3 regions of the Priestia filamentosa genome follow, and region 1 is predicted to be linked to each of the others. Evidence: riboswitches for the same ligand, from Rfam matches in the RefSeq annotation. Region 1 holds a riboswitch; each other region holds the start of a gene.
The links. Region 1 has a riboswitch for thiamine pyrophosphate ahead of thiW (energy coupling factor transporter S component ThiW). Riboswitches for the same ligand answer to the same signal wherever they lie in the genome.
Positions count from the first base shown of each region.

Region 2: linked by a shared signal. The riboswitch ahead of B9N79_RS17545 (YkoF family thiamine/hydroxymethylpyrimidine-binding protein) and the one ahead of thiW (energy coupling factor transporter S component ThiW) in region 1 are both predicted to bind thiamine pyrophosphate.
Region 3: linked by a shared signal. The riboswitch ahead of B9N79_RS10735 (solute carrier family 23 protein) and the one ahead of thiW (energy coupling factor transporter S component ThiW) in region 1 are both predicted to bind thiamine pyrophosphate.

Region 1 is NZ_FXAJ01000007.1:214,831-222,064, reverse strand. It holds gene B9N79_RS21355 (GNAT family N-acetyltransferase) at 1-374, opposite strand, end outside; gene B9N79_RS21350 (GNAT family N-acetyltransferase) at 530-976, shown strand; gene B9N79_RS21345 (FixH family protein) at 1,024-1,419, shown strand; gene B9N79_RS21340 (SCO family protein) at 1,420-1,989, shown strand; gene B9N79_RS21335 (YueH family protein) at 2,050-2,298, shown strand; gene B9N79_RS21330 (EamA family transporter) at 2,684-3,574, opposite strand; TPP riboswitch at 3,953-4,063, shown strand; gene thiW (energy coupling factor transporter S component ThiW) at 4,148-4,651, shown strand; gene thiD (bifunctional hydroxymethylpyrimidine kinase/phosphomethylpyrimidine kinase) at 4,648-5,463, shown strand; gene thiM (hydroxyethylthiazole kinase) at 5,463-6,287, shown strand; gene thiE (thiamine phosphate synthase) at 6,262-6,891, shown strand; gene tenA (thiaminase II) at 6,919-7,234, opposite strand, start outside.
Region 2 is NZ_FXAJ01000004.1:276,434-283,667, reverse strand. It holds gene B9N79_RS17560 (sensor histidine kinase) at 1-430, opposite strand, end outside; gene B9N79_RS17555 (response regulator transcription factor) at 427-1,143, opposite strand; gene B9N79_RS17550 (DUF418 domain-containing protein) at 1,324-2,541, shown strand; TPP riboswitch at 2,609-2,712, shown strand; gene B9N79_RS17545 (YkoF family thiamine/hydroxymethylpyrimidine-binding protein) at 2,810-3,421, shown strand; gene B9N79_RS17540 (ECF transporter S component) at 3,418-4,026, shown strand; gene B9N79_RS17535 (ABC transporter ATP-binding protein) at 4,001-5,674, shown strand; gene B9N79_RS17530 (energy-coupling factor transporter transmembrane component T family protein) at 5,664-6,431, shown strand; gene B9N79_RS17525 (amino acid permease) at 6,477-7,234, opposite strand, start outside.
Region 3 is NZ_FXAJ01000002.1:739,513-746,746, forward strand. It holds gene B9N79_RS10720 (3-oxoacyl-ACP reductase) at 130-897, opposite strand; gene B9N79_RS10725 (acyl-CoA reductase) at 912-2,375, opposite strand; gene B9N79_RS10730 (LuxE/PaaK family acyltransferase) at 2,375-3,514, opposite strand; gene B9N79_RS10735 (solute carrier family 23 protein) at 3,511-4,836, opposite strand; TPP riboswitch at 5,074-5,182, opposite strand; gene allD (ureidoglycolate dehydrogenase) at 5,283-6,296, opposite strand; gene B9N79_RS10745 (hypothetical protein) at 6,663-7,013, opposite strand; gene B9N79_RS10750 (alpha/beta fold hydrolase) at 7,202-7,234, opposite strand, start outside.

The sequences.
Region 1 (7,234 bases):
AACCCATTTTCGTGAAAAGTATAATGTAGGAGAGCTTCTACACATTTTGTCATAATACCTTTTCCTTCATAACGCTCAGAAAGCCAGTACCCAATGCTTGTTTGGGAGTTTTGCCATTGAATAGAGTGAAGTCCAATCATGCCGATAATGACGTTGTCATATAAAATAGCAGCTTGCAAGCCTGCTTTTTCTTCATATTGTTTGATCCATATTGGGATTAGTTCACTATACGTACTAAGAGTTGTTGAATCAACCCATGGAAGCCATTTTCTTAAATGTTGCCGTTCCTTTGTTACAAGTGAAAAAAGAGCTTCACTATCGTTTTCTGTTACAAGTCTTAGTGTAATATGATCATTAATCTTATAAGGAAACATGTTCTCATCTCTCTTTGTTAGAATTTTCTTGAAATGAATATTATTTTACACCATTTTTTTGAAGTAAGAAAGAGAAACTTTTTTTCGTTATAATAAAAGAAATGTAATTTCATAAAAATAGATTTTTACAATATATTGAAGTGAGGAGCGAGCATATGAAGAAGACAAACATATCAACTAGTAATTTAGAAAAATGTATTGAACTTTACAGAGAAGTATTTAAACAACCTCCATGGAATGAGAATTGGTCATATGAAGCGGCAAAGGAAAGGCTTACTGATTTATTACATACTCCCCAAATGTTAGGATTCTTATTTGAAGAAGAAGGAGAGGCTGTTGGGCTAGCAGCAGGCAACTTTAAACGAACATATGCAGGCAGAACATTCTATTTAGCTGAGCTTTGTGTGTCTGTAGCGAAAAGTGGTAGAGGTTATGGATCAACTATGCTGCAGTTGTTAGAAGAGGAAGTTGTAAAGAGCGGAGGAAATAAAATTGATTTACACACATCAACAAATGGCAGAGCAAAGAAGTTTTATGAGAAACATGAATATGATGTAAAAAAGGATAGAATCACATTAACAAAGCACCTTTTCCACTTTTAAAGGAGATTTTTTAAAAAAACAGAACTAATAAAATGAGGAGGGAGAAGATGAAAAAGATTTTGTTCGTTTTAGCACTCGCATTTATGGCTGGTTGCAGTAGTGAAACAAGTGGGGAGAATACATCAAATGATGAGATAGAGGAACTTAAAGTAGAGTTAGATGTTCCGTCAACTGTTCAACAAAATGAAGATGTGTTGTATGAAGCAACTGTTACATATGGAGACGAAAAAGTAAAAAAAGCAGATACTGTCGATTTCGAGTTCAAGGAAGTGAACAGTGACAAAGAAGGAGAAATGATAAAAGCGGAGAAAGAGGAGAACGGGGTATATACAATCAAGCACCGTTTTGAAAAAGAGGGGACATATGTTGTGCAAGTACATGTTCTTGCTCATTCTCAGCATGTTATGCCTGAAAAAGAGGTTAAAGTCATAGGAGAGAAATAGGTGAATGATGTGAAAACTTTAGGTAAAGCAGCTTTAACAGCTTTGATGCTTTTCTTCCTCTTCGGTTGTTCAAAGGAAGAAGGCATCTCTTTTTCATTTCAAAATCAGGAAAATCAAACATTTTCGTCCGAAGAGCTAGAAGGAAAAGTATGGATTGCGGACTTTATGTTTACGAACTGTCGCACTGTTTGTTCTCCAATGACGGCCAATATGAAAAAACTCCAAGAGCGAGCTGCGAAACAAGGAATTAACGTCCAATTCATTTCTTTTAGCGTTGATCCGGAAGTTGATACACCTGAAAAGTTAAAAGAATATGTTGCATATCACGGGGGTGATTTCTCAAACTGGAACGTGTTAACGGGATATAAGCAAGAGGAAATTGAGACATTTGCTAAAGAAAACTTTTCAGCTATTGTTAAAAAACCTGAAGAAAGCGATCAAGTTCTTCATTCTACATCTTTTTATCTTGTAGACAAAGAAGGAGAGATAGTAGAAACGTTTGAAGGAGTGAAGAACCCTCCTTACAATGATATTTTAAAAGAAGCCGAAAAAGCGGAGGAAAAGAACTAGTCAATCATCCTTTTTGACGGTATAGTTGTATGGTGAAAGCGAAAGAAAGTAGGGATTAGCATGAAAATTAGAATGGCAAACATTGACTATGAAGGAAGAAAAGTTGGACAAGTATACCTTCATGAAAACAAAAAAGAAGAAACAACTCTTATTGCAATTCCTGATTTGGAATGGTCAACAGTTGTTTCCTATGGAGAAGAGATTGAAGAAATGAAAATGCGTGTGTTCACCTCGTTGAAAGAGCGTACAAATGAAGAAGTTGGTCGTGAAATGACGGCTAAAATAAATTATTGGGTTCGTGAAATGTAGCAAGTGGGTAAATCATTGAGAGAAGGGGGAGAGTGGTTAATAGGCATTTGCCCCGCTTTCACCTCTCTAATTACTTAGATAACGATCTAGTTTCAGAACAATAGAAGTAATGGGTTAACTAGATTAGAATTTAAACAACAAGGTCCTTTAAGAAATGGTTTGTATCAGAACCAGAACGATAGCATGTTTAATACGATATTTCTTCTTTATTAAATGAGGGGACATTAGTGTTTTAAAAGAAATTAATGAATAACGGTAAACGGCATTATAATGCCTTATACTGAGGCTTACTTATAATTTAAAAGAGGAATAATTAAACTGCCCCTTTATTGTTGTCGAACAATAAAGGGGCAGTTTAGTTTGTATAATAGTTTGCTTCAAATATTCAATGTCCTTTGTCAAGGGAGTAAGTTTGACGGATTTTGATATTTGGGTAAGCAATTCCTGCCAGAATGATAACTACACCAATCCATTGGAATAAGGTCACCGTTTCATGCAGAACAATGGTAGACATCGTTACAGCCGTTGGTAGCTCTGAGGCACTTAGAATGGTTCCTAAGCTTCCGCCTACTTTAGGCATACCAATATTAAATAAAATAGGGGGAATGACTGAACCAAAGAATCCGGTGAGAAGACCGTATATCCACAGTCCATTTGTAAGCGAATCGTTTACAAGAAATACAGGCGGCAACAAAACAAATATAGTCAATGCCGCTCCAGTTGTCATAATTGCACTTTTATAAATTGGATGAATAGGTATACTTGTACGTCCACTTAGAAAAATAAAAAGAGCAAATGATAAAGCAGCAAGCAACCCAAAGCTGATGCCGGTAAGTGAAAAAGCAATCTCACTCTTCAAGAAGCCAGAAGCAAGGAGAGAACCGAAAAGGATAATTCCTGTTGCAATTAAGTTTGTGCGAGTGGGTACTTTCTTATCAAAAAGATATTGTAAAATTATACTTATCCATGTGAATTGCAGGAGAAGTATAATGGCAAACGAGGCATTTACATAATTAAGAGTTTGGTTGTAAAAAATCCCAGTTAAGCCCATTGGTATACCACTTAGAATCAAAGTTAGCCACTGTTTACCTTTTAAACGTACTTTTGGCACAAAAATTGAAATGATCCACAACATGATAGATCCAAGTAAATATTGAGATCCTGTTATTTCACTTAGTTTAAATCCTTGACTGTAGCCTATTTTAACAAACGTTGATACGACTCCATAAGAACAGCCACCTAAAAAGACAAGTAATGCATAGCTCCAAATCTTCATTATTAAACCCTCCATACAACAAAATAAAGCCACCCATCTCTAAAAAGAGATGGGTGGCGAAAAGTAAAGCAATATTACATAAAAATCCACCTGCTGTAAATTGATGTTTACAGCTTTTAATTATTCAATAACTTATATTATAAAATTTTCGGGTGTATCCATCAAGCTAAAAATATAACAATGAGTAGGCCTTGTCTAAATAAAGTAGGAAACTGACTTTTTTGTGGTAACACCATTTTTCTTGGTGGAGGAATGATGGGGGTAAGCGTGAGCGGTTACCATATTTTTAGATCTATCCCAAATTATCAGTATAGCCTTTGAACGTTTTACCTTTGCAACTTTGTCGAAAATTGATATAATAGAGAAAAATTCATAAGTATTCTGCACTAGGGGAGCTGGAGAAGCCGGCTGAGAGTAAGACCTTTTGTCTTTGACCCTTCAAACCTGAACTAGTTAAAACTAGCGTAGGGAAGTCGCGTTACGATATTAATTGAAGTGTACAAATCGGCTTTTTAAGTTGTACTCTTTACTTACATAACAAGCTTCTCCTAGTGCTCATAGGAGGAGCTTTTTTTGCGTAAAACAACGAAGCTATCAGCAACAGCCCTTTTAATGGCAATTGGAACGTTAACAAGTCATCTTTTTTACATTCCGCTTGGGTTTGCAAAGATATTTCCGTTACAGCACGTGATTAACGTGCTTTCTGCTGTATTGTTAGGCCCTTTTTACGCTGTTTTATGTGCGTTTGGAACATCGCTTTTACGTAACTTGTTTGGGACAGGTTCAATTCTTGCTTTCCCAGGAAGTATGATTGGGGCCTTTTTAGCAGCGTTTTTGTATCAGAAAACGAAGAACATGGCGCTCACTGCGTTAGGAGAAGTCGTTGGAACAGGGATTATCGGGGCCATAATAGCGTATCCTTTTGCCCTCCTTTTCTTAGGGAAAAATGTCGCTCTCTTTGCTTTTGTTCCATCATTTATTATGAGCTCGTTTGGTGGGGCATTACTTGGCTATATCTTTTTGCGTGTACTTATAAAACGAAATGGAATTGAAAATTTAAGGAGGCTAAATTCATGAAAACATCTTTAACAATCGCAGGCTCGGACAGTTCAGGAGGAGCAGGCATTCAAGCAGATTTAAAAACTTTCTCAGCACTTGGGACGTACGGGATGAGCGTTATTACTGCTGTTACCGCTCAAAATACGAGAGGTGTTCTTTCTGTGCAAGATATTTCGCCAAACATTATTGAAGATCAGCTTGATGCTATTTTTACAGATATTAAAGTTGATAGTGTGAAAATTGGAATGCTCTCAACAGTTGAAACAATTAAAGTAGTTGCTAAAAAACTGAAGGAATACAATGCTCCGTATATTGTATTGGATCCTGTGATGATTTCAAAAAGCGGCTATGACTTGCTTCACCCAGAAGCTGTTGAGGCATTAAAAGAAGAACTATTGCCTCTTGCGTCAGTTGTAACACCGAACGTTCCTGAAGCATGCAAACTTACAGGAGCAGAGATTAAGACAATCGAGGAGATGGAAGATGCGGCACGTCTTTTAATAAAGGAAGGTCCATCAGCCATTTTAATGAAGGGCGGACATTTAGAAGAAGAACCAACAGATGTTCTTTTTAATGGAGAAATGTTCACACATTTTTATGGAAAGAGAATTCAAACAAAAAACACGCATGGCACAGGTTGCACGCTTTCAGCTGCCATCTCAGCGGGATTAGCACGAGGATTAGCCCTTGAAGATGCAGTAAAACAAGCAAAAGAATATATTACAGGCGCTATTAAGAATAGCTTAAACATCGGAAGCGGACATGGCCCAACTCATCATTTTTATGATCTTTACGAAAAAGCGGGCGTCTATAAAGAGGAGAGAGTCTAATGATGAAACAAAAAATTAGTGAGTTGTTAAAGGAAACAAGAGAAAAAAATCCTCTTGTTCATCATATTACAAATGCTGTGACAATTAATGATTGTGCGAATGCAACACTCGCTGCTGGCGGTTCGCCCGTTATGGCAGATGCTATTGAAGAAGTAGAAGAAATGACGTCTATTTCTTCTGCACTTGTTATTAATTTTGGGACAATCAAAAAAGATTCTCTTGTTGCGATGGAAAAAGCAATGAGAAAAGCAAATGAAAAAGACATTCCAGTTGTCTTTGATCCTGTTGGAGTTGGGGCTACAACATATCGTACGAAATCTGTTCAGTGGCTGTTAGAGCAAGTAAAGGTAACCGTTATTAGAGGAAATGTTTCTGAAGTGGCCTCTCTTATTGGAGTAGAAGCTAAAACCTCAGGTGTTGATGCTGGGGAAGTTGGCGAAGATAAAACTACAATTGCTAAAAAAACGGCCAAAAAGTATAACACTGTTGTTGTCATAAGCGGAGAAATTGACGTTATTACAGACGGAGAACGTGTCGTCTACGTAGAGAATGGTCACCAGATGTTAACGCGTGTAAGTGGGACAGGATGTATGACAGCATCTATTATCGGCTGTTTTGTTGGAGCGAGTAGGAGTGTGTTAGAAGGAGCGCTTGCTGGTATTTCGTATATGGGACTTGCTGGAGAAAGAGCCGTAAAGCGTCTTAAAGAAGGAGAAGGGGTTGGCACTTTTAAAATTAATCTTTTTGACGAACTATCAACACTTACGAATACAGTATGGGAAAAAGAGGTAAAAATGTATGAAGCAAAACAACCTATCTTATAAAATGTATCTTGTTACAGATTTGTTTGAGGGAACAGAAGAAGAGCTTTTAGCAAAAGTGGAAAAAGCGCTCGAAGGAGGGGTAACGCTCGTACAGCTTCGTGAAAAGGAAGCGGACGGAAAAAAGTTTTATGAGCGTGCCCTCCGGCTTAAACAGCTTCTTGATCGTTTTCACGTTCCGCTCATTATTAATGACAGGGTAGATATAGCGCTTGCTGTTGGGGCTTTTGGCGTACACGTTGGCCAAGACGATTTGCCACTAAAAGTTGTACGTTCTCTTGTAGGAGATATGATTGTTGGCGTATCTGTTCGAACAGTTCAAGAAGCAAAAAAAGCAGTAGAGGACGGAGCAGATTATATTGGAGTTGGCGCAGTTTTTCCGACAAGCACAAAACTTGATGCAAAAGGAATCACAAAAGAAGAGCTAACTGAAATTACGGGAAGCGTGCGTATTCCAGCTGTTGCAATTGGTGGAATTACAGCTGGAAACATTGAAAAATTAAATGGAACAGGTATTAGAGGAGCTGCTGTTGTGTCAGCTATTTTAAAAAGTCAAGACCCGAAGAAAGCAGCGGAAGAATTAAACGAGAAATTAAATATTCAATAAAAAAGAGAGACACCTGTCTCTCTTTTTTTATGCTTCTACAGGGCTCATTTCACTTGGCCACTGCTGTTTTTGATAAGCCATATCCCAGAATAAATACTCAAGCTCACAGCTTTTGATGAAATGATCTTTCATTTTTTCTTTTTCACGCTCTGAAGCGCCTTCTGCCCACTGATCTAAGAGAGCGCAAAGCTTGTGTGTTACAGAGTCCATTTCTTTTTTGCCATAAAACATAATCCATTCATAGAAAGGATGATCTTCTGTCGGATCGTGTTGCTCAATTAGTTTTTGACCAATTTCTAAGTATGTCCATGGGCATGGAAGAAGAACAGCGATGATTTCTCCA
Region 2 (7,234 bases), on a different contig from region 1:
CTTTTGGTTTTTCACCGTAAAGAAGCGTATACTTCTCACTGCTTCCTCGATAAAGAAAAAGTTGATAGTTTGACTCAGTTCTTCTTTCCCATTTATCTGCAAGTTCTGCTGGATTGTAGCGTGTTGGAACATCACTAGGAGTATAAAAAGAGGCTTTTACATGCCCTTTATTATCTAATACTTGGAGCCAGCCTCCATGTTCTTTAATAGCATCTAAATATTTTTGGCTGAATTTTACTTCTACTTCTCCTTCCTCCATAAAATCTCCCATGTATTCAAGGCCACCTCTAGCAAAGTCTCGTTTCATTTCATACTCTCCCATACCAAATCCAAGAAACATAAAAGCACCAAAAGTGACAAGAAGAACGAGTATCATAGAAAGTAACGATTGCCATCCATAATGAAAAATAAACCTTCCTTTTAATTTCATGACAAAGTTCCTTCCGTCATAAGCTTATACCCGAGTCCTCTTACCGTTACTAGATGTTTTGGCTTACTTGGATTTTCTTCAATTCGTTCCCGAATGCGACGAATATGAACCATTACCGTATTTTCATCACCTTCAATAATCCGTTCGTTCCATACTTTCTCATAAATTTGTGCTTTGCTAAACACTTGATTTGGATGCTTACAAAAAAAGAGAAGAAGCTGAAAAACTTGAGCAGGACACTCTATTTTTTGTCCTTTCACTGTAAGCTCTCCTGCTCGTTCACAGATCATCACGTTTCCAAATGAAAACTGTTCTTGCTCACGTGTGACTTCTGCTTCATTTAATCCACGACGTCTTAGCTGTGCTTTAATGCGGGCCACAACTTCAAGCGGATTAAATGGCTTTGTAATATAGTCATCTCCTCCAATCGCAAATCCTGTTAATTTATCAAGATCTGACTGACGTGCCGTTAAAAATAAAATAGGGGCATTTGTAAGCTGCCTAATTTGCGGACACAAGTCAAATCCAGAGCCATCTGGAAGCATAATATCTAACACAATTAAATCAAACTGTTCTTGCTTACAATATGAAAACGCGTCCTTTACGTTATGAGCTATTTTAATATTTGAAAAGCCTTCTTTCTTTAGTACAACACCAAGCATTTCTGTTAAAGCCTTCTCATCATCAACAAGTAATATTTTTTCATTGTTCATCACTAACACTCCTTGGAACATTATTCCTAATAATCCAATCGTAGCATTATCCTAAAAAATTGAGAATTACTTTTTATGACTATTTAACCATAATTAAGGTATTGTTAAGCTAGTAGTTGAAGGCTGGTAATGTTCATACGATATAGTGGAGTTAGAACTTATATAAAGGAGATTAAATATATGAAAAATGCTCTTTCCCCTCTCAGAGGTGCTGAACGAATTTCTTCTGTTGATACAATGAGAGGCTTTGCTCTCTTTGGAATTTTGCTTGTTAATATGCTCATTTTTCAATATGGACTATTTGGTGAATATGAATATATTGAAACAGCTCAAGGATTGGAAAAGATTTCAGCCTCCTTCATTAATATTTTCGGTACCGGAAGCTTTGTAACCCTTTTTTCTTTTCTATTTGGATTTGGTGTTATGATTTTAAGAGATCGAAGTCGAGAAAAACAGCGACGTTTTTGGACCGTTTACTTACGCCGCCTCCTTCTTCTTCTCGCATTTGGACTTTTACATGGAACTTATATTTGGGAAGGTGATATTTTAACATCTTACGCTTTATGCGGCTTTTGTTTATTTTTGTTTCTCTGGTGCAAACCAAAAGTATGGCTTACAATTGCTCTTGTAATTATCGGTTTGATGAGCGCCTTTTCATTTATTCCTGCCGAGGAAGGAAGTGAAGATACTCTAGAAGCAAGTCCTTCCTACCTTGCACAAGAAAAAGAAGTATATGCAACAGGCTCTTATAGTGAAGTTGTTCATTTTAGAAACAATAGTATGCCTTTTGAAGATACAAGCGATGGAGAGATGATTGCTTTTGGTATCTTTGGTGTTCTTGCTTCTCTTCCTATGTTCTTTTTAGGAGCATATGTTGCTGCTAAGAGGTGGCTGCATGAGCCAGATCGCTATGTTTCTCTTTATAAGAAAATGTGGTGGATTTCTCTTCTCATTGGATTTCCATTAAAAATCGTCCCACAATTTTTGCAAAATGAAAGTTTAGAAGGTCTTAGTGCTTCATTAGGAGCTCCTCTTGTCGCCATTTTTTATATTTCAAGCATTGCTCTTTTAACCTATAGTAATCGATGGAAAAAGCTATCTAATGCGTTAGCTCGAGCTGGAAAACTTTCTCTAACAAACTATCTTTCTCAATCCATCTTCTTTACCTTCCTTTTTTATGGATATGGATTTGGATTATTCAGTAAAGTAGGGGTTACAAGCGGTATCGTATTTACCCTTGTTTTCTTTACGATTCAGCTTTTCCTTAGCAAACTGTGGCTCCAATTCTTCATTATTGGACCTTTAGAATGGATTTGGAGACTTTGGACATATTTGAAGATTCCTAGCATTAAAAGAAAGAAAAAAAAGCGGCCTACGCAAATTTCCGCTGGTCTGTAATCTATCTTTCTATTTACAAAAAAGTATCTTTCTTTTATGATGTGTATAAGCGAAAAAACTGTATAGTACAACGCACTAGGGGTGCTAATTAGCTGAGATGTGAATTTTTGTTCCGATCCCTTATAACCCGATCTAGATAATACTAGCGTGGGGAAGTGTAGCAATATACGACTTTTATGTTGATTGACTCTACATTTTTGTCTATTTTACTGCATCTTCCTTAAGATGCAGTTTTTTTGTGTTCATAAACTTTTAGGAGGAAGTAGAAATGAATGAACAGCTTTGTGGAACAAGTAGGATCTATGGATGTCGCTTCTCTCTTTATCCAATGTGCGATAACTTTATTGAAGTGATTAAAACGGCGCTAAGAGAGGTTGATACATCAAAAGTATGGATTAAAACGGATAATGTGAGCACATGTGTACGCGGAAGGAATGAACATGTTTTCGACGTTGTAAAAGCTATTTATCTTCATGCAGCTAAAACAGGAACTCACGTTGTATTGAATGGTTCCTTCTCTGTTGGATGTCCTGGAGATTCTGAAGGTGATGTTTACTTATCCGAAGATGATGTGCTCTTAAACGAGGAGAAAAGCAAGGATATTTCGATTGAAACAGCTATGCAGTTCGCTCTTTATCCAATGGGGATTCCTCACTATATGGACGTGATTGTGGATGGCGTTAACACAGCAAAAGACGAGGGAGTATTTGTTGCTGGTGTTCACTATGCAACACATCTTGATGGCGATACGCACACTATTTTCAGGACAATTAAGGATGCTTTTCTTTCTTCTCACAAAGAAGCAAGTCACGTTGTAATGACCGTCAACTTATCAGCAAACAGCCCTTCAACAAAAAGAAAGCCTGGTGATGGAAAATGACAAAGAGCTGGAAACTAAAAGAAATTGTCGTAATGTCGGCATTAGCTGTTGTGTTTGCTGTTGTGTACCTTCTTTTCACACAGCTTGGAAACATTTTATTTGGAATGTTCGGACTCTTAGTATATGAATTTATTTTCGGAATATGGTTTATCGTTTCAATTATTACAGCCTATATCATTAGAAAACCAGGAGCAGCCCTCATTTCAGAAACAATTGCTGCTGCTGTTGAACTGCTGATTGGAAACGCCTCAGGTCCTCGTCTTCTTTTAACAGGAGTTGTCCAAGGGATAGGTCCTGAGCTTGTATTCGCAGCTACTGGTTGGAAACGATACTCGCTGCCGATTCTTATGCTAGCTGGTATGGGTGCCTCTGTAACAAGCTTTATTATGGGCTATTTCTTGTCCGGCTACAATGCTCTTGACCCTTCTTATGTTAGTACAATGCTTACTGTCCGACTTGTCAGCGGAGCTCTTCTCGCTGGTTTACTTGGTAAATGGCTAAGTGATCAATTGGCAAACACAGGTGTTTTAAATGGGTTTGCGCTTGGAAAAGAACATAAAAAACGGGTGGGAACAAAAAATGATCGAAAATCGACTGCCTCTTAATGTTAAAAATTTAAGTTTTTCATTTGAAGAAGATGAAGAAAAAAAGCTGAAGAATATTTCCTTTTCAGCCTCTAAAGGTGACAGTATTTTTGTATTAGGACCAAGTGGTGCAGGCAAAAGTACCCTCACGCTTTGCCTTAATGGATTGTATCCAGAGGCTGTTGACGGTAGTTTGAATGGAGAAGTACAAATTTTCGGAAGAGACCTTTCTTCCTTTGAAACTGGAGAAGCCTGCCAATATGTAGGGGTAGTATTTCAAAATCCAGATAATCAGTTTTGTATGTTAACGCTCGAAGATGAAGTTGCTTTTGGGCTTGAAAATATTAACTATCCAAAAGAAAACATGGAAGAGCGAATTGATGAAATGCTCTCCCTTGTTGGACTTCTTCCTTATAAACAAAGCTCTATTTCAATTCTATCTGGAGGTCAAAAACAAAAGCTAGCACTTGCTTGTGTGCTCGCTCTTCAACCAGACATTCTTATTCTAGATGAACCAACTGCAAATCTTGATCCTGCTTCAACGAAAGAACTTGTTTCACTCGTCTCAACGCTACAGGAGGAATATAAATTTACGCTTTTAGTTATTGAACATAAATTAGATGATTGGGTTCATCTCATAAAGCGCTGTTTAGTTTTTAATAAAGACGGAGAAATGATCCTTGATACTTCGTTAGAAGACTGTTTTAAACATCATTATGAACTTTTGATTGAACATGGGACATGGATTCCGCATATTAGTTCCCTTGCCTATACAGGAATTGAAAAAGGCTGGTACAAAAAAGGAGCTCTCCCTCTTTCAATGGAAGAGTTTCTAAAAGGACTTCAGTCTTCTCCTCCCTTTTTCAATAGAAAGAAAAAGAAAAGAGAAAAAGAAACGCTTATTGATGTTCAAGATGTTTCTTTTTCTTATCAAAAGAAAGGCCCTTCACTTCTTACCAATCTTTCTTTTAAAATTGGCCGAGGCGAAATCGTAGCTCTTATTGGAACAAATGGTGCTGGAAAGTCTACGCTCTCCACCTTGCTTTCTCGTTTAAAAAAACCTTCTTCAGGCCAAATTTTATTAGAAAATAAAAATTTAAAAGAATGGGATGAAAAAACACTTCGTCAAAAAACAGGCTATGTGTTTCAAAACCCAGAGCATCAGTTCGTAACAGATAGTGTTTTTGAAGAAGTAGCATTTGGCCTTCGTCTACAAGGTTTATTAGAAGAAGAGGTAACAGAGAAAACGAAACATGTGCTAGAGGTATTCCAGCTTTTGCATGTTAGAGATCAAAATCCCTTTTCACTAAGTCAAGGTCAAAAGCGACGCTTAAGTGTAGCAACAATGCTTGTCGATGAACAATCCTTTTTAATTTTAGATGAACCAACGTTTGGACAAGATGCACAAACAACAAAAGAGCTACTAACCCTTTTAGATCAACGTGTCAAGGACGGGACAACAGTACTTTTAATTACTCATGATATGGAGCTTGTTCACGAAAAAGCTGATCGAGTTCTCGTTTTACATGAAGGAAAGTTGCTTTTTAATGGACCGACAGAATTCCTTTGGGAAGAACAAGCTTTGCTTGAAAAAGCCAATCTTGACCTCCCGCTCGAAATAAAAGTTCAATGTGCGCTAGAGAAAGAAGGTGACCTCCTTGCAACTTGAAGAGATTAATCCTGCCATAAAAGGACTTGTTGTTTTACTGTCTGTTATTTTCTTATCGCTCTTTTTGACAGTGTGGACGCCTTTATTATTCTTTATCATCACCGTCTTAGCCACATTTGCATTTGGCAAGGTTTCTTTCAAAAAATGGCTCCTTGTTCTGCTTCCTTTTCTGCTTGTGGCTTTTGGCTACTTTTGGACTTCTATTGTTTTTGGGGATGAAGAATTTAAAACAGGAAGCAAAGTTATCGCTCATGTTTGGTTTATTACGGTTACAGAGACAACGCTTCAAAATGGACTTAGCCTTGCTTTAAGAGTGCTTGGTTTTGCCTCTCTCTCATTGTTATTTATTTTTACTACAGATAAAACAGAGCTGATGTTAAGTCTTATGCAGCAATGTAAGCTGCCACCTAAATTTGCTTACGGTATACTAGCAGGTTATCGCTTTTTACCCCAGATGAAGGATGAGTTTCAAACCATTCAAAATGCTCATCGTATTCGCGGAATTAAACGAGCAACAACGCTTAAAGACCGAATTCATCAGTTGAAGCGTTATATTATTCCTCTTTTAGCAAGTGCTATTCGTAAAGCAGAACGAACAGCACTTGCTATGGAGTCAAAAGGATTTACAGGAGCGAAAGGACGCGTTTTTTATAAAACAACGTCTATCAAAAAGAAGGATGCCATTTTCCTTCTCTCCACTTTCCTCGTGATGGCCATTTGCTATTATGCTCCTAAGCTTTTTCAATTTACGTTTTAACACAAAAAGGAGCGATTTCTCATACGAGAACTCGCTCCTTTTGTGTTACATCATCATTCGTTTTCCTTCTTTTAGCTCTACTTCTTGTTTAAACTCTTTTCCTTCTCGCTTGCCTTTTACTCGAATAAAGTAGTAAATATAACAAGCAATGAAAAAGCCGCCTCCCCAATAAAGAGCTAATCGTTGTTCTCCATCAAACGCCATGCTTGCCATAACGATAAGATTTGCAATTAAAGCCACTGCAGGTAAAAATGGATAAAGCGGAGTTTTGAACTTTAAATCTTCTACTTTTCCGCCTTGTTGCACATATTTCTTTCTAAATGCTAGATGTGACCAGGTAATGGCAATCCAACCAATTTGCGCTCCTAATCCTGCAAGTGACAGAAGCCAAACAAATACGGTTTCTGCTGCAAAAACGCTTGAAAGAAGCGATAAGAGTGCTACAGCAAGTGTAATCAGCAACGCATTCATTGGAATCCCTTTTTTATTTACTTTAGCAATTGAAGGGCTTGCCATTCCTTCTTTAGAAAGCGAATAAAGAATACGAGTTGCTGCATAAAGACCTGAGTTTGCAACAGATAAAAGTGCAATTAAAATTACAAAGTTCATAATATCTGCTGCATACGGTACTCCAACTTTATCTAACACAGCCACGAACGGACTTTCAACAACGCCCGCCTGCTCTCTTGGTAATACCCCTGCTACGATAACTACAGAAAGAACAAAGAAGAAAAGCGTTCTCCATACCGTTTGTCGAATAGATTTTGGAATTGTTTTTTCAGGATTTTCACTCTCTCCTGCCG
Region 3 (7,234 bases), on a different contig from region 1:
TTCTGGGGAAGTGAAGAAGCCATAGACTCTTTATTAATAAAGAGTCTATGGCTTTTTTCTCTTTTATTCATTTTACTTTTAGATAATAATTTTATATACGTGACTACTTGTATGTTAGTAAAACAGTGCTTAATGCATTACTAATCCACCATCGACATTTAAGCATTGACCCGTAATAAAAGAGGCCAAATCAGAAGCTAAAAATAATACGCTGCCAGCAATATCTTTAGGCTGGGCCAAGCGGTGCAAAGGTGTCAATTGAATAATTTCGTTTCTGACATCCTCTTTTGTCTCATGGCTAGAATCAGTTGGATAAGTCAGACCTGGAGCAACAGCATTAACAGTGATACCAAAACCTCCTAATTCCTTGGCAAGATTTCGGGTATACCCAAGCAGTGACATCTTCGCTGTTGTATAGTCGTGATAAGGAACAATTGGAAAATGTATTAAGTTACTAACTATATTAATCATTCTTCCTGACATTTGGTTCTTCATATGAGGCATTGCAGCCTTACATATATTATAAGCGCCACGTACGCTTCCTTCCCATTGTTTGTTGTAATCTTCCCATTCCATCTCCCACGCTGTTTTTCTCGTTTTAGGGTTAAAGGTATAGTGACTTAATGCATTGTTTACAACTACATCAATGGCACCAAAAGAATCAACAATGGCTTCTATCATTTCATTTACTTGATTGCTATCTGTCACATCTGCCCTAATCGCAACGGATTGACCACCCATTTCCTCAATTTCCCTAACAACTTTACCCGCCAGGTGCTCATTGTTCAAATAATTAATAACAACAATTGATCCTGTGGTACCAAACTGTCTAGCCATCTCAGCTCCAATTCCCCTGCTTGCTCCTGTAATTAATACTATTTTCTGCTTTAAATTCATGGTTACTCCACCTTCTATTCAACATCTGGATCAAAACGTTCTAAGTTCTCTTCTACATTCCGTTCAATATCTGTCACTCTTACAAGATCAAGGAGATTAAATCCTCCATCATGGTGCCAACCTGGCTTTGCTTGATTCATTTCCCCGACTGGAGTAATTCTATTTACACCCAATCCTCCTAGGCAGTCGGCTAGTTGGAATAACCTCGAAGGAGCTACTGCAACTCCGCATGACTGTAAATATGGTTGATACGGCTTAATGATATGAACTGCCTGCTCAATTGATTCTACTACTGAGTAAACGTGAATAGAGCGATTCAAGGGAGAACCTTCAAATCCAAGTTCCTTATGATAAATAACAGTCCAAGATGTACCCCTTTCGCTTGAAAGAACTGTTACATTCTCTTGTTGCAAGGACTCTAGCTCAAAGCGGCTTCTTAACCGTTGAATAGACATAGCCTCTGCATCTGTTAGCTTCGCTCGTGGTCTTTTTTTATGATAACGTTCAAGTTCTGCGCCTAACATTTGGGCGAATTGTTTTGCGCTAACTCCTCCACCTTCTTCCACAAAAACGGCCTGGGGTGATAGACAGCTTTGTTGGTCATAAACACTAATATCCTCCGCTAATTTCTGAATGGTTTGATAATATAAATCAGGAGTCAAAGCTTCTCTGCCAATTAAGGAAAAGCTAATTTTATGACCATAACTTAAGAACTTCTTATGAGGGGGAACCTTGTCTCTCAGTTTTTCAACAGTATCATTTGCTCCATAAACAACTACAGCCTCGCTATTTTCAATGGCTGTTATTTCTAATCCATTCGTTCCCCCTTTCCATGGGAGGATCGCAATCGTTTCGGCAAGTTTTTCATCAACCTCCGCCAATGACTCTGTAAACAAAACAGGAAGCAGAGGTTCAGCCATTGAGACTTTTCCGATCGTACTTGATTTCACCATGAGTCCCATTATTAAACTCCAAATTTGAACCCCGGGAACATTTCCGGAGAAAACGTGAAAAATGGTACCTGGTCCAAAAGCCCTGCTCATACCGCCGGATTTTCGAGGGCGAAATTCATCTAACATTGCAGGCTGGTCGAACTCTTCATCGAGAAAGCGCAGTAATTCTTTTTTTCGAAAGGTACGCATATATCTTTTTAGTTGCAATCGAACCATCTCTTGATCATAACCCGTTATAATAGGAATAACTTTTTCTGCTAACTTACGAAGCGGATAGTTTGGATTTAGCCATTTTTGAACAGCCATATCAATTTTGTTGATAATATCAGCAATAGGCATAGAAGCTAAATACTGATTACGATTGATTTGCACTTGATGAATAATTTTTTCTAACACATCCCCTGTAATAACAGGAACTTTTAATGTGAAAGTAATATCGCTACTCTCAATCGTTTTCAACTGAAAGTCGTTTAATTCAATGGAATTAGGCACATGAAATATATTTAATTCTTTTATAGTTTTCACTACCTTACCGCACCACCTGAATTTGACTGTATTAACTGATCAACGGCAATGGAACAGCCTCTTGCCTCAGAATCTTTTATTCTTCCAAGCAGAACGAAACCATTTTCCGTTTGATAGCCAAGATCTTCTGTTAAAAGGGCTAGGCACGAATTCCAATTGGCAAGATCGTAATGGGCAATAACACCTTTCTCCCCCTCTTGGACAGGTTCTAGCGTTTCCGTATTTAAAATAACGGTTTTTATCCAGGGACCTGCCGCTTTATCGTGGAGAACAGATGGATACAAATAGCTACTTACAATCGTTTGATCATAGATTTGAGAACTGAGTTCCGTCATTCCATACATATTGATGCATTTATCACGACCGATTTGAAAATACGTCTGAAACTCAGTGTACAACTGCTCCATATCCACTTCCCGTGACTGACCTTTAAAACCTCCTGTATCAAAAATTCGGCTTTTTTCTGGTAGCCTGAATTGGATTCTCTTTTCTTTTAAGTAATCGAGGATATGAACATAAGCAAAGCTCGCTCCCATTAGCATCACAGGCTCTCTTTTCTCCTCACATCTCTTTAATTGGGAAACAAACCTTTCGAAGTTAAGTCCCTCTTCACTGAAAAAGAATTCGCTGTTCTCTGTTCCAAAATAGGACACAGCATTTGATAAGTATCTTGATAAGGAAGAATTTTGGTTAAGATCTTCCGCAGGTGAAAGCACAAAAATAGTCATCTTCTCATAGTCTGGCATCACAAATCGCTTAAACGGCCTTTTCATAGAAGCGTCCCAAACAGTAAGATCAGGATGATAATTTTTCCCTTTCGCCTCAGGATTCGTTGTCCCACTTGTCATAAAAACAGCTTCTGCTTCCTCGATTGGTTCACAAGATAGCGTTAATTCCTTGTACCCCTGAATTGGCATTGGGGGAATATCTATCCATCTTTTTACTGTCAAAGGCGTTCTTTTTCTCGCCTGACAAAATTTCTTATAAGCCTTATTATGCTTAAACTGATATTGAAACAATTTTAGTGCTAGCTCATTATATGTTGATTCAGCAATATCAGGATTCGTTTGCTTTTCTTGTGCATTGCTTTCGATAAACTGTAAAATTTCATCTGTAACCTTTTTTGAATCTTCTCTCATTCTAAACGCCCTCTTTTCAGTCTATTAGGTATAGTTATAAGTATTAGTTGTAGAAAGATAGTAGTGAATGCTCCAATTAATAAACTATTAGAAAGCATTGTACCTAAGATTCCATCTATATTACCGGAATAATGGGGTAATGAAAGTGCAAGCAATATGGATAATCCGATGATAAGATAATTTTTGTCCGTATTTTCCGCTTTAGTAAGAATAGAAATACCTGTAGACACAAGTGTAGCCGCAGCAGGCAAAAAGATTCCTCCTACAACAGGAGAGGGTGTTAAAGCAAGTAACGCTCCAACTTTCGGAAAGAATCCAAACAGGAGGAAAATACACCCAGCCACCATAACCGGATATCTTGAAGCTACCCCTGTCAATCTCAGTAATCCGACATTTTGAGCATACGCAGTAGTAGGGAATCCTCCAATAAGGGAAGATAGGAATGAACCAGCGGCTTCGCCCGCAAACCCATTGCGAATTCGTTTTTTATTAATTTCAGTATTCAGCATTTCACCTGAAGCTTGGTATACTCCCATTGCTTCAATAATGGCTACAATATATACGACAAAGAAAGTTAAAAAGGGTTCCCACTGAAACGTTAAATTTCCATATGGAAGAAACTGTGGAATTCCAAACCATGGTTTACTTTCAATTAGAGAGAAATCAGCTTTTCCAAGCATAACGGCAAGCATGTCTCCAACAACTAGTGCAATTAAAAAGGAAAAAGATTTCCATAATCCTTTACCAAAAAGAGATAAACTTAATACGATGAGGGAGGTTGTAATTGATAACGTTAATGTTGATGGACTTGCAAATGATTCATCCCCAGGCGCCCCTCCTAAGAATTCAGATAGAGTGAACTCTGATAAAGATATTCCAACAAGAAAAATAACGGTCCCTGAAATGACAGGGGTAAATAACGACTTTAAACGGCCGATAATACCTGTAATAGATAAAATAAACACAATAATTGCACTTAAAAAAATCCCCCCGCTCGCAGCAGCTAAGCCGTTCGCTTTACCTGCTGCAATCATAACCGAATCAAAAGCAGCGGACGGTCCCTGCACAATAGGTAATTTTACTAGCTTAGTAGCCTGAATTAATGTCACTAACCCAGCTACAATGAATATAGCACTTACGATATTTGCCGATTGTGAAAGAGGTAAACCGATCATTGCAGCAACAAAGATAGGATCTAGCCAAACGTTTGAAACACAAACATGCTGCAATCCATAGAGAAAGGTTTTTGAAGACGACAATTTTTCATCCAATGCTATCTTTTCTTCATAATGATTAGTAGTATCTTTTGCTTCTTCCTTCATAGCTGTCTCCTTACGCTGTAGTGTTTACAATTCTGATCTAGGCTGCCATAAAAACGGATATTTTGTTTTATTACATAAATTCCCCCTTCTGCTTTATCTCAGTTAATCCGTTCAAGTGCCTATTTTTTCTAGGATTTTTTAAAATAGGTTGGCTCTAAAAGCACTCCAAACGAAAATAGAGCATAATAAAAACCAGGCCCACTTTTGGACCTGGTATAGTATAGTAATAAAGAATAATGTTTATCTTAGCTACTTTCCTACGCTGGTATAATCCAGATCAGGTCCAAAGGGTTAAAAAACATCGGTTTTTCTCTCAGCCCCGTTTCGGGCACCCCTAGTAGAATTGTATATTTATTTATCGACTCTAATAATAACTTTAAAATCTAGATAAGTAAAGACTCATATAATGGTAGGAAACTTTATAGTCTATAAAAATAGATTAGCCTCTACTCTTTTGATAAATAATCATAGACAGTTTCAGTTACAGGAACTCCTTCTCTCAGTCTCATTTCCTCTTTTACTTGCTCAGGCTCTCCTGGTACCATGACCTTTGAAAACCCCTCGGCAGGTGTTATTTCATGAAGTTCCTTTATCATTTGATCCATATTGGCTAGAAATGTATCATGATCAGTGAAAATAGCCGGGTTAATGGCACATAAGAAATGTCCAAGTTTACGTTTCTTTGAATAGTCACCATACATTGCAGTAATATGAGGACCAAATGCTGCTCCAGCAAGTAGACCTGAAAGCACATCCACTACCATCGCAAGTCCATAACCTTTAGGCCCAGCAAATGGCAGCAAGGCTTTTACTTTGTGTGGATCTGTAGTCGGCTTTCCGTTACCGTCCACTCCCCAATCAGAAGGAATAGAGGTACCAGCTTCGCGCGCATGAAGGACTTTCCCAAAGGCGACATTGCTTGTAGCCATATCAAGAATCACTGGTTTATGTTCAAGAGCAGGAAAACCAAATGCGATTGGGTTTGTACCAAAAAAAGGATTAGCTCCACCAAATGGCACCACTACTTTATCTGTATGAGTCATAACCATACCAATCATTTTATGTTGGGCAGCTTGCTGGGCAAAATAAGACAATGCCCCGCAGTGACTGCTGTTAATAGCTGTTACCATCCCAATTCCGTTTTTATTTGCTAATTTGATAGCGTGGCTCATCGCTTCCTTAGCAACTACATGACCCATGCCATCATCACCATCAAAAACAGCAGCAGATGGAGCTGTATCTCTTATAGAAAATTGGGGACTAGGGTTTAGCCCTCCTTCGGTTAAGCGTTTAACATAATGTTCCGTTCTTAGTACACCATGAGAACTGACTCCTCTTAAGTCTGCGTGAATCAAAACATCTGCTACTACAGTCGCATGATCTTGGCGAAGACCAGCCTTTGTTAATTTCTTTCCAACAAGTTCCTTTAATTGATGATAAGCAACAATTACATCTGTCATTTGGCTAAACTCCCCTTTTTAGCATTTTCGTCTTCTTTTTTAATCTTCATGGCCTTTTTGAATTTTCCTTCTTAAATTAGCTTTTTCAAAGGAATGGGAGGGATAACTAGCGGTAAATATGTGAAAATTCCCCGCTTAGAGAACTAGATAGAAATAAACAAAACGCATCTATATAGGACTATGCAAGAAAGGATAATGAAAAAACAGATCATCTTATCGCTAAATAAAAAAGAACCCATTTTGAAAATATATCATTCAAAACGGATTCCCACGTTACTTTTCAGAAAAGGATAATCTTGTTATTCTCTTCGGCGATTCAATTGGTACTTTGACCAGGCTCTTTTATAGTTATATTCTATTTATTGTTTATCCAGGGAATACTCTACGACAAGCTATATGTGCTGCCTGTACTCCTCCTCCTGCATTTATGGCTGCGCCAAGGGGACCACCAACAGACGCTCCATAAGCAGCTGCTCCTACAGTTACCATAGCCACACATTCATCAAAATCTGCTTCAGGATGAGAGTTTCTAAACATTACGGCTAAACCATCAGCATTTTCGCTAATCTTTTCTCGAATATCATCCGTAATTCCGTTTAAAATATTTTCACTTTCCTCAAAAGTGTAACTCAATCCGTTTTCAAAACCATTTACCGCATTATTTACAGCGTCGTTTACTGTACGACCTGCACTTCTAAGCTTATCTTCAAATGACATACGGTTGCTCCTCCTAAGGACTTAATTTATCAGATTCTTATATATCTTCCTCACTTATAAGAAATTATATTCGATTCTTAAAAAAGGTTCTTAGGTATCTAAGTATCCTGAATCTCGAAGGAGAGCTTTTAAATTTTTATAATAAAGAAGAGGTATCAAAATCATTCGCTTTGATACCTCTTCTTATCTCATTCTATCCTTCCACTCATAAAACGAAGCAC